Regions from separate parts of the Psychrobacillus sp. FJAT-21963 genome, predicted to be linked through region 2. Evidence: riboswitches for the same ligand, from Rfam matches in the RefSeq annotation. Region 2 holds a riboswitch; each other region holds the start of a gene.
The links. Region 2 has a riboswitch for S-adenosylmethionine ahead of AN959_RS03305 (methionine biosynthesis PLP-dependent protein). Riboswitches for the same ligand answer to the same signal wherever they lie in the genome.
Positions count from the first base shown of each region.

Region 1: another riboswitch for S-adenosylmethionine. It lies ahead of AN959_RS10515 (bifunctional homocysteine S-methyltransferase/methylenetetrahydrofolate reductase); the one in region 2 lies ahead of AN959_RS03305 (methionine biosynthesis PLP-dependent protein).
Region 3: another riboswitch for S-adenosylmethionine. It lies ahead of mtnK (S-methyl-5-thioribose kinase); the one in region 2 lies ahead of AN959_RS03305 (methionine biosynthesis PLP-dependent protein).

Region 1 is NZ_LJIY01000003.1:178,291-181,574, reverse strand. It holds gene AN959_RS10515 (bifunctional homocysteine S-methyltransferase/methylenetetrahydrofolate reductase) at 1-1,822, opposite strand, end outside; SAM riboswitch class I at 1,898-2,002, opposite strand; gene AN959_RS10510 (nuclease-related domain-containing protein) at 2,242-3,195, opposite strand.
Region 2 is NZ_LJIY01000001.1:717,707-720,990, reverse strand. It holds gene metC (cystathionine beta-lyase) at 1-386, opposite strand, end outside; gene AN959_RS03305 (methionine biosynthesis PLP-dependent protein) at 383-1,504, opposite strand; SAM riboswitch class I at 1,993-2,099, opposite strand; gene AN959_RS21945 (ABC transporter ATP-binding protein) at 2,209-3,284, opposite strand, start outside.
Region 3 is NZ_LJIY01000005.1:141,095-144,378, reverse strand. It holds gene mtnW (2,3-diketo-5-methylthiopentyl-1-phosphate enolase) at 1-935, opposite strand, end outside; SAM riboswitch class I at 1,051-1,154, opposite strand; SAM riboswitch class I at 1,321-1,475, shown strand; gene mtnK (S-methyl-5-thioribose kinase) at 1,550-2,740, shown strand; gene mtnA (S-methyl-5-thioribose-1-phosphate isomerase) at 2,737-3,284, shown strand, end outside.

The sequences.
Region 1 (3,284 bases), on a different contig from region 2:
TCTTTCCGTCAATCTCTTTAATATGGCGAATCAATTCAAGTGACATATCCACACGGAAAAATGGCGTAATGATGTAAATACCATTAAATAACTCCGCTGCAGTGTCAATAAGCTCTTTTGCAATCTGTATACCTTCCTCAGTAGAACGCTCTTTATCTTCTCCACAAGCACGCATGCGTTCTAACACTTCATCTGATAATTTAATACCTGGTACTTCATTGTGCAGGAACTCAGAATTACGACTATTTGTAAGTGGCATAATCCCAAGGAAAATAGGAGAGGACAAGTGTTTCGTCGCTTCATAGATTTCCTCCATTTTTTCTTTCGAATAAACGGGCTGGGTAATGAAATAATCAGCTCCACACTCTATTTTCTTCTCTAGTCTTTTAACAGCACGATCCAGTACGCGAACGTTGGGATTAAAGGCAGCTGCCACAGAGAAGTTGGCTTTTTTTCGAAGTGATTTTCCTGAGAATGAAACACCTTCATTTAGCTGTTTTATTAATTGGAGTAACTCTAAACTTGATACGTCATATACACTGGTTGCTCCAGGAAAATCTCCTATTTTGGTAGGATCACCTGTAACAGCCAATATATCATGAATTCCAAGTGCATCCAGACCCATTAAATGTGATTGTAAGCCAATCAAATTGCGGTCACGACATGTAATATGAGCTAGAGGACGAATATTATTTTGCAATTTTAACATCGAGCCCATAGCCATATTGCTAATACGAGGAGATGCAAGTGAGTTATCTGCCATCGTTACTGCATCAATTCCAGCTGCATTCAGCTTCTCTGCACCTTCCATAAAAGTAGTAGTGTCTAAATGGCGTGGCGTATCTAGTTCCACGATGATTGTTCTTTCGGTTTTTGCTTTTTCATGTAGTGGTTGATTGACAGTTGGTTCTGCTTCCTGAATGATTATTGGCTTTCTAGGCGTTACGATTTTATTTGTAATTGGTGGTAGAGTTCCAATTCTTTTTTTCACGGCTTCAATATGTTTTGGTGTTGTCCCACAGCAACCGCCTATTAAACGAACTCCTGCTTCGCGAAGGTATAACGCTGCTTTTCCAAAATAATCTGCCTCAGATTCGTAAACAATACGGCCATCCTCTACATCAAGTAAACTTGCATTTGGATAAGCTGATAGAAATGCTTTTTCTGTTAGAGTCACCCCTTCGAACGCTTGAATTGTATGATGAGGACCAAGTCGACAATTGACTCCTACAATACTTGCTCCTAATGCCTCTAGTTGATGTAATGCATCATTTAGCGATAAACCGTTTTGCAAGATACCTGGCTCATGCATCGATACTTGTGCAATGATCGGTGTATCTGTCAGCTTTCTTAGATGCGTAACCGTTGCGGAAAGCTCTTCAAAATCATAGTACGTTTCTAGTAATAATCCATCTGGATTTCCTGATAGTAGTTGGGTAGCTTGTTGATTAACCGTTGCGATAATTTCATCAATAGTCGCATCACTCTTCCGAATACCGCGTATACCACCAATCGTACCAAGCACAAATTGACCACCAGGGGCAGCTGCTCTTTTTGCGATTTGGATCGCCGCTTCATTGATTTCTTTCATTTGATTTTCTAGTCCGTACCGCGCCAGTTTAATCGCATTTGCACCATACGTATTCGTCTGAATGATATCCGCGCCTGCAACTATATAGTCCTGGTGAATTTTCTCAATAATCTCAGGCTTCTGGATGTTTAATTCTTCGTTACAATAATCAATTCCATATGAATAAAGCAGCGTCCCCATCGCTCCGTCAGCAGTCAAAACATTCGTTTGCAGCTTCTCTAATAAACCCATTCACATTCATCCTCTCTAAAATAAAAAAAAGCCTTCCATGAAAAGAAGGCTTTACGAGTATGTAAAATTCGTCCCTTCTCATCTATCAGACACATAAGCATCTGCTGGAATTAGCACCTGACCAAACGGCTGGTTGCTGAAGCTTCACAGGGCCAGTCCCTCAGCTTCTCTTGATAAGAATTCAATATTCAATTTTTTATTAGACTTATCGTACCTTTATTCAACTAAAGCGTCAAGACGTAGATTGAATTTTCTTGCATCTTAAGATTGTTTTTATTATCCGATATTTGGCGGTTATTATCCGATTATCATGTGTTATTATCCGATTATCTCGACTTATTATCCGATTTTCACTTGTTATTATCCGATTATCTCGACTTATTATCCGATTTTCACTCTTTATCATCCGATTCATCAATTTAAGACCAATTCCACTTATAAATTGTGTTACGTTTAGATGGACCCTCTCTCGATAGCCCCATAGAATTTAATATGCGAGATGCGGCCTGATAAGAATCCAATTTAAGAAAATATCTACATTGCCGATTATTAATACTATCCCCGATTAGCATAAACCAATCACGCATCGCCTTTTCATGCGCCAAGCGATCTACGTGACCACACCTTAAACAGTTCCAGCCGTTTTTCTTTTTCGTCATCCCATGCGTCTCACACTTTTCACAATAGACCCCGGTCAGCAAATCATTTGGATTAATGCTCCATCGACTGCACAGTGGAAATGGAAAGTACACTTGATGACAAGCAACCATTTTCTTTGCTAATTCATGCATTGCTGGCACTTTCAGGCATACTTTCTCTCGAGTCATATTCCGCAAAAATACGGGAATCGTCGAATAAAGTATCGTTGGATAATTGATAGATGGCTCTACCACCTTCACCCTTGAATTCGTCAACACGATGACACCATGAACAGGAATACTCACACCTTGCAATCTTAACCAATCTTCCAGTAAATAAATATTCCGTTCAATCTGTACTTCTGGACTCTCAAATACATCGACTTTACCCTCTTCATTCTCTCGCTCAAGCTGGGAAGGATTTTGCTTAAACCGCAAACTTCCACTTATATTTTTACTCTCTAATACCACCGCAAAGTACTGCGTCAAAAATACCGTATCTATTTGAAACTTGCCGTACGATTCCAAGCTCACATCTTGAAACACCAAGTATTGGAACGGAAAAGAATACTTCTGAAAAACCCCATCCATTCTTTCTTCCCCGTATATTCCAGCCTTCGCCATGTGCATTTTAGAGTGAATCAACTCTTTCATGTCGTGTATTTTCGGTAAACGTCTATCTAATGACTTCAAAGCAATATAGCTAAATTCATGCGCTCGAGTTTTTACAATCATTTAATTTAAACACCCCCAATCGCATCGTATCATATATACAAAATTTGTAAATTACTCTAAAACACCATCAATTTCATTCCTACAATAAA
Region 2 (3,284 bases):
GTAAAATCAACGAAAGTATGCTTAATTCCAATACGAGGCAATACCTCGGTTACAAAACGAAATGTCCCTCCATAGACATCTTCTGTAATAACAATATGATCACCTGCGGATAGGAGCATGAATGCGGAAGAGATTGCAGCAAGTCCGGAGGCGAATGCTAAACCTCGAGTACCACCTTCTAGTTCAGCAATCGTTTTTTCTAAAGCATCTCTCGTTGGATTTCCAGAACGGCTATAATCATATGGACCAAATTCATCAAAGCTCGCTTGATGGAAGGTAGAGGACAGATAAATCGGGACATTGACAGCACCAGTTTTTCGTTCTCCATGCCCACGAGTTGATGCCACTACAATACTCGTTTCTAACGACTCTTTATAGCCACTCATTTTACGGACACCTCACTTTCCAATAATGCAAAAACTTGTTTCAAGTCTTTTATTAAGTCCTCTGCCTCTTCAACACCGACAGAGAAGCGTAATAGGCTGTTATCTACACCACGTGCTGTACGTTCTTCTTCTGGAATTTCCGCGTGTGTTTGAGTTGCGGGATAGGTGATAAAACTTTCCACTCCTCCAAGGCTTTCTGCAAAAACGATTAATTGGAGGTTTTCAAGAAAGGGATTAATCCATTCACTTTTTTGTAAGCGGAAAGAAAGCATTCCGCCTTTTCCAGAATATAAAACATCCTTTACTGCAGATTCGGTTTGTAAGAATTCAGCAATCTTTTTTGCATTTGCATCATGCTGTTTCATACGTAAGTGAAGTGTTTTTAACCCCCTTATTAATAACCATGAATCAAATGGAGAAAGCACTGCACCTGCTGCATTATGATTTATTAGTAATTTTTCACCTATATCGGTGCCTTTAGAAACAACGAGACCAGCAAGAACATCGTTATGGCCGCCAATGTATTTTGTGCCGCTGTGAATAACAATATCGGCACCAAGTTCAATTGGGCGCTGTAAGTAAGGGGTTAAGAATGTATTATCCACGATTAATAATAAATGATGCTTTTTAGCTAATGTCGCATATTGCTCTATGTCGATTTCTTGCATTAACGGGTTAGTAGGCGTTTCTATAAAGATTGCTTTTGTGTTTTTAGTAATGAGGGCTTCTACTTCTTGAACAGTTTCAAACTTTGAATAGGATGTGCGTATATTGTAGGAATCTGCGTACTGATTAAATAAGCGATAAGTCCCGCCATAAAGATCCTCTGGGGCAATCAGTTCATCTCCTGATTTAAATAGAGATAATACCAATTGAATTGCAGCCATACCAGAACTACAGGCAAATCCCGCTTTTCCAGCTTCTAGCTTCGCGATGCCTTCTTCTAATATAGCTCTTGTCGGGTTTTTTGTACGTGTATAGTCATAACCAGTTGATTGACCAAGTCCGGCATGCTTGTAAGCGGTAGATAAATAGATTGGTGGATTTACAGCTCCTGTCTTCGAATCACTATGGTTCCCTAATTGTACTAGCTGAGTTTCTATACTCTTTTTAGACATCATTATTCATCCTTTACTATTAAATTATAAATGCGCTAGCGCCTATGTTTGCCCCAACAAGCAAATGTGAAAAGAATGCATCTTAAGTTCACCTCATCCTGTAGTAAAGGATGCATGACCCTCATCTCCGAGCCCAGAAGACCTAGGAGGCAGCTTTTCAGCCACCACAAAAGTTTTTGCCGTCTGTGTTTGTGACGAGTTTAAGCAGGAGCAAGGTTCTTCTGCGACGAGCTTTGCGCAGGAGCAAGGTTCCTCTGCGACGAGCTTTGCGCAGGAGCAAGGTCCTTCTGCGATGAGCTTTGCGCAGGAGCAAGGTTCCTTCTGCGACGAGCTTTGCGCAGGAGCAAGGTTCCTTCTGCGACGAGCTTTGCGCAGGAGCAACTATTTCACATATAACCTCGAGGGGCAGTGCGCTGGAGTCTGCCAAAAATAAAAAAAGAGGATTCTCTAATAAGAAGAGAATCCTCAATAAAATACTGAAGTTAGTCTTCTTATCTTCAAGACGTAGAACGTCTATTGGAATTAGCACCACACCTTTATTCGGCTGGTTGCTGAGACATCTTCGGGCCAATCCCTCCGTCTCTCTTGATAAGAAATAAAATATAAAATTTTCAAAAAATTAATTTAGGTAAGTTTATCACGGGATGAATTTTTATACAAGGTCTTTTTTTATGTGTATTTCTAAATAGTACAATAGGAGGTGCTTAATTTTTCGGTATAGCAACCCAATGTTCTTTGGAGACTTCTACTAATTCTGATTGTGATAATTGGTATCGATCTATTTCCCGATTTTCTTCCATTAGGGATCGTTTTTTCTTTGCTTCAATTTTAGGATCTGGAATTGGAATTGCTGCTAATAATGATTTTGTGTATGGGTGCAATGGGTTAGAGTACAATTCTTCACTTTCTGCAAGCTCGACAATTTTTCCTGCATACATAACTGCGACTCTATCACTAATATGCTTGACCATCGATAAATCGTGGGCGATAAAGAGATAGGTAAGCCCCAACCGATGTTGAAGGTCCTCAAGTAATTCAACAATTTGTGCTTGGATAGAAACATCTAATGCGGATAATGGTTCATCACAAACAATAAAGTCAGGTTCTACTGCAAGTGCTCGAGCAATTCCTATTCTTTGTCGCTGCCCACCTGAAAACTCATGTGGATACCGCATTGCATGCTCTGGTTTTAATCCAACCATTACAAGCAATTCTTCTACTCTATTTTTTCTTTCCTCATTATTTTTACTCAACTGATGAATATCTAATGCTTGCCCTATAATATCAAGGACTTTAAAGCGTGGGTTTAAAGACGAATAGGGATCTTGAAAGATCATTTGCATATGACGTCGCATTGTTTTCAATTCATTTTTGTTTAATCTGTTAATGGCTATACCTTGATATAATATGTCTCCATCTGTCGGCTCGTGAAGTCTTAAAACAGCTCTACCGGTTGTAGACTTTCCTGATCCAGATTCTCCAACTAAGCCTAACGTTTCTCCCGGTTTTATGAAAAAGCTGATATCATCGACTGCTTTTAATACATTGCCTTTTCCAGTATTGAAATGTTGTTTAAGAGACCTAACATCGAGTAATGGTTTTCCTTCTTCTATTCCAATGGAGCGAAGAGGGGGACGTTTAGGTTTTTTCTTTTGATCCAGACGAGGAAGGGCATGGAGCAATCTTTTGGTATAAGCATGTTGAGGGTTTTCAAAGATCTCTTCTGTTGTTCCAGTTTCAACAATTTCCCCATCCTTCATCACTGCAACCCTGTCACACA
Region 3 (3,284 bases), on a different contig from region 2:
AGTGCAGCTGTTTTCTCCAGTGCGACGCTTCCGTATGGTGAGGGGAATAATGAAAAATCTGCCCCTGCATAACGAGTCAATTTACCAAGTAAAAGTGGTGTTGAAACTCCATAAAATGGGGATGAAGTAAAAGCACCACTATAGGCTGGATGGGCCATGAATGGCAACTGAATATCTTCATCTTCCACAAGTTCTTGAAGTACATCTAGACCATATGCATGAACATTAAATAATAGAGCATCAGCCCCAAGCTCTTTTGCCTTTTTTGCTTTTGATTTTAAATCGGATGTCCGCCCAGATAGGTTAACTGCATAAAGTGTTCGATGTCCAGTTTCCTCATACACCTGACGTAGTACTTCTTTAGCTGTAATAATTCTTTTTTCAAAAGGAGTAAGGGGGTTTTCGAAGAGAATTTCATCATCTTTTACTAAATCTACTCCACCTAGAGCTTGGTTACGTAGCTGTTCAGATAGGTAATTGATATCTCTTCCAATTACTCCTTTAAAAATACTCATCACAAGTGGACGATTATACACTCCTAGCAATTTACGAATACTTTCAATTCCGAATCTAGGTCCTGGGAAATTATCTAAAAGGTCTGATGAGAATTCCAAGTCTAGTAGCTTTACTTCACCGTCAAGCGATAGTTTGCCGAAAACAGTTGTTAATATGGCAGGTAAATCTGCAGAGAAATTAGCACTAGGATAGTTTATTTTAATCTCTGCTTTGATTTCATCTCGTTTTAGCGGATGGTGACTATTTTCAAATTCAGTTATCGATATAACATTTCCTTTATGCTTTTTTAATTGCTCTTGCTCTAGTAACGGCAAATCAGTCCAGGATCCTATAGTTAAACCGAGCGCAATTCCTTCTGCTTTTTTTTCAAAAGTTCCAGGTTTACCGTAAACCTGATAGAGAGTAGTAATTCCACTCATTTATTATCACAATCCTTTATATAACAAATTTCAACTTAGTCAATGTCGCAGCGTCTTGCCCCTTCTAAATATAAAAAACCTCTTCCAAATAAGAAGAGGTTAAAAAATTAACGACTTCTTATCTCTCAGTCTACTGACTGCAAGAATTAGCACCGTGTCCATAATGGATCGGTTGCCGGGTATCATAGGGCTCGTCCCTCCACCTGCTCTAAATAAGAAAAAGTTATTCAATTGAGTTAGTCAAATTAATAATGATTATTTCATGCAATATAAAGATTGTCAATATAGTTATTAGAATTTTTTTTGTTTTTAAAAAATGATTGACATGTGTTTTTTGAGTATGCTAGGATGATTTTCAAATAGTATAACGTTTTAATTAATAGCACTCTTATCAAGAGCAGGCAGAGGGTAATGGCCCGATGAAGCCCAGCAACCGACCGTAATACCGTTGTGAGACGGGGCGCATTTTGCGCCGAGATGAAAATCTTCTAAGGCACGGTGCTAATTCCATCAGAAAGGTAACTTTCTGAAAGATAAGAGGCGAGAGATCTCTTATTCTACGCCTCTTTCTTATGAAAGAGGCTTTTTATTTTGAAACGGAAAGGTAGAGAATAATGACGACAGCTACAAAGAGACAATATGAATCATTAACAGAAGAAAGTGCTATTTTATATGCAAAAGAACTTAACTTCTTCCCGCAAGACACAGAGTTGGAGTGTCGTGAGATAGGTGACGGTAATCTTAACTATGTATTTCATATTAAGGAATTGAACGGTGATAAGAGTCTTATTATTAAACAGGCTTTACCATACGCAAAGGTTGTCGGAGAAAGTTGGCCACTAACGTTAAAACGAGCAGTGATTGAAGCAAATGCATTAAAAAAACATGCTGAATTTGCAGCCAATCTTGTTCCGACCGTATATGCAATTGATGAGGATCTTGCGCTTACGGTAATGGAGGATTTATCTCACTTAAAAATTGCACGTGAAGGGTTGATTAAACTTGAATCATATCCAAACCTTTCAAAAGATATTGGAGAATATTTAGCTCAAACACTATTTCATACATCTGATTTTGCATTACACCCTTTTGAAAAAAAGAAACTAGTTTCAGAGTTTTCCAATCCAGAACTTTGTAAAATCACAGAAGATCTTATTTTTACAGATCCGTTTTTTGACTATGAAACAAATGACTTTGAAGCATTGTTGCAAGAAGACGTAGAAACTATTTGGAATAACGGGCGCTTAAAGCTAGAGGTTGCAAAATTAAAGAATAGCTTCATGACAGAAGCGGAAGCATTATTACATGGAGATTTGCATACAGGGAGCATCTTTGCTAGTGAAACCGAAACGAAAGTAATAGACCCAGAGTTTGCTTTTTATGGACCTATTGGCTTTGATATTGGATTGTTTTTAGCAAATCTAATCGTGCAAAATGTTACAAGAGAAGAGGATGAGCGGGGAGTTATTGTCACCCATATCAAACAAACTTGGGATGTCTTTTCGACTAAATTTTCGGAATTATGGGATAAAAAAAGTGTCGATTCCTATAAAGACACAGATGGCTATAAAGAATATGTCTTGGATAAAATTTTCCGAGATACACTAGGCTTTGCTGGATGTGAATTAATTCGTCGTACAATCGGGCTAGCACATGTGAAGGATTTGGACAGTATCGAAGATGACGAACAACGGATTAAATTCAAAAAGCAGACCTTACAAACAGGGGAAGCACTTATATTAAAACGCAAAGATATACATTCAATTGATGAAGTATTTGAATTATTAGAGGGGTTTCGCAAATGAGTATTCCATTATCGATAGAGTTGAACGACAAAGAATTTCGGATTTTGGATCAGCAAAAATTACCTCACGTAGTTGAGTATTTAACACTAGATACTTTAGAAGATGTATATGATGCTATTATCACTCTGAAGGTGAGGGGTGCACCAGCAATTGGTATTACCGCTGCATATGGATTGGCTAGAGCAGCCGAAAAGTATGAAGCAAATACATTAGAGGAATTTCATCTGCAACTCAACAGGGATTTCTTGTATTTAGCTAAATCTAGACCAACAGCTGTAAATTTAGTTTGGGCTCTAGAACGTTTAAGAAGTGCTGTTGAAAATGTAGCAAGTGTACAAGAGGCGAAGGAACTTTTGATAGAGGAAGCTATAAAAATTCATAGAGAAGACGAAGCATCCTGTAGAAATATTGGCGAATATGCGTTGTCCTTGCTTGAAGGTCAAACAAAAGTTATGACCATTTGTAATGCAGGTTCAATTGCAACCGCAAAATATGGTACTGCATTAGCACCATTCCATCTTGGGAGTGAGCGGGGAAAACAGTT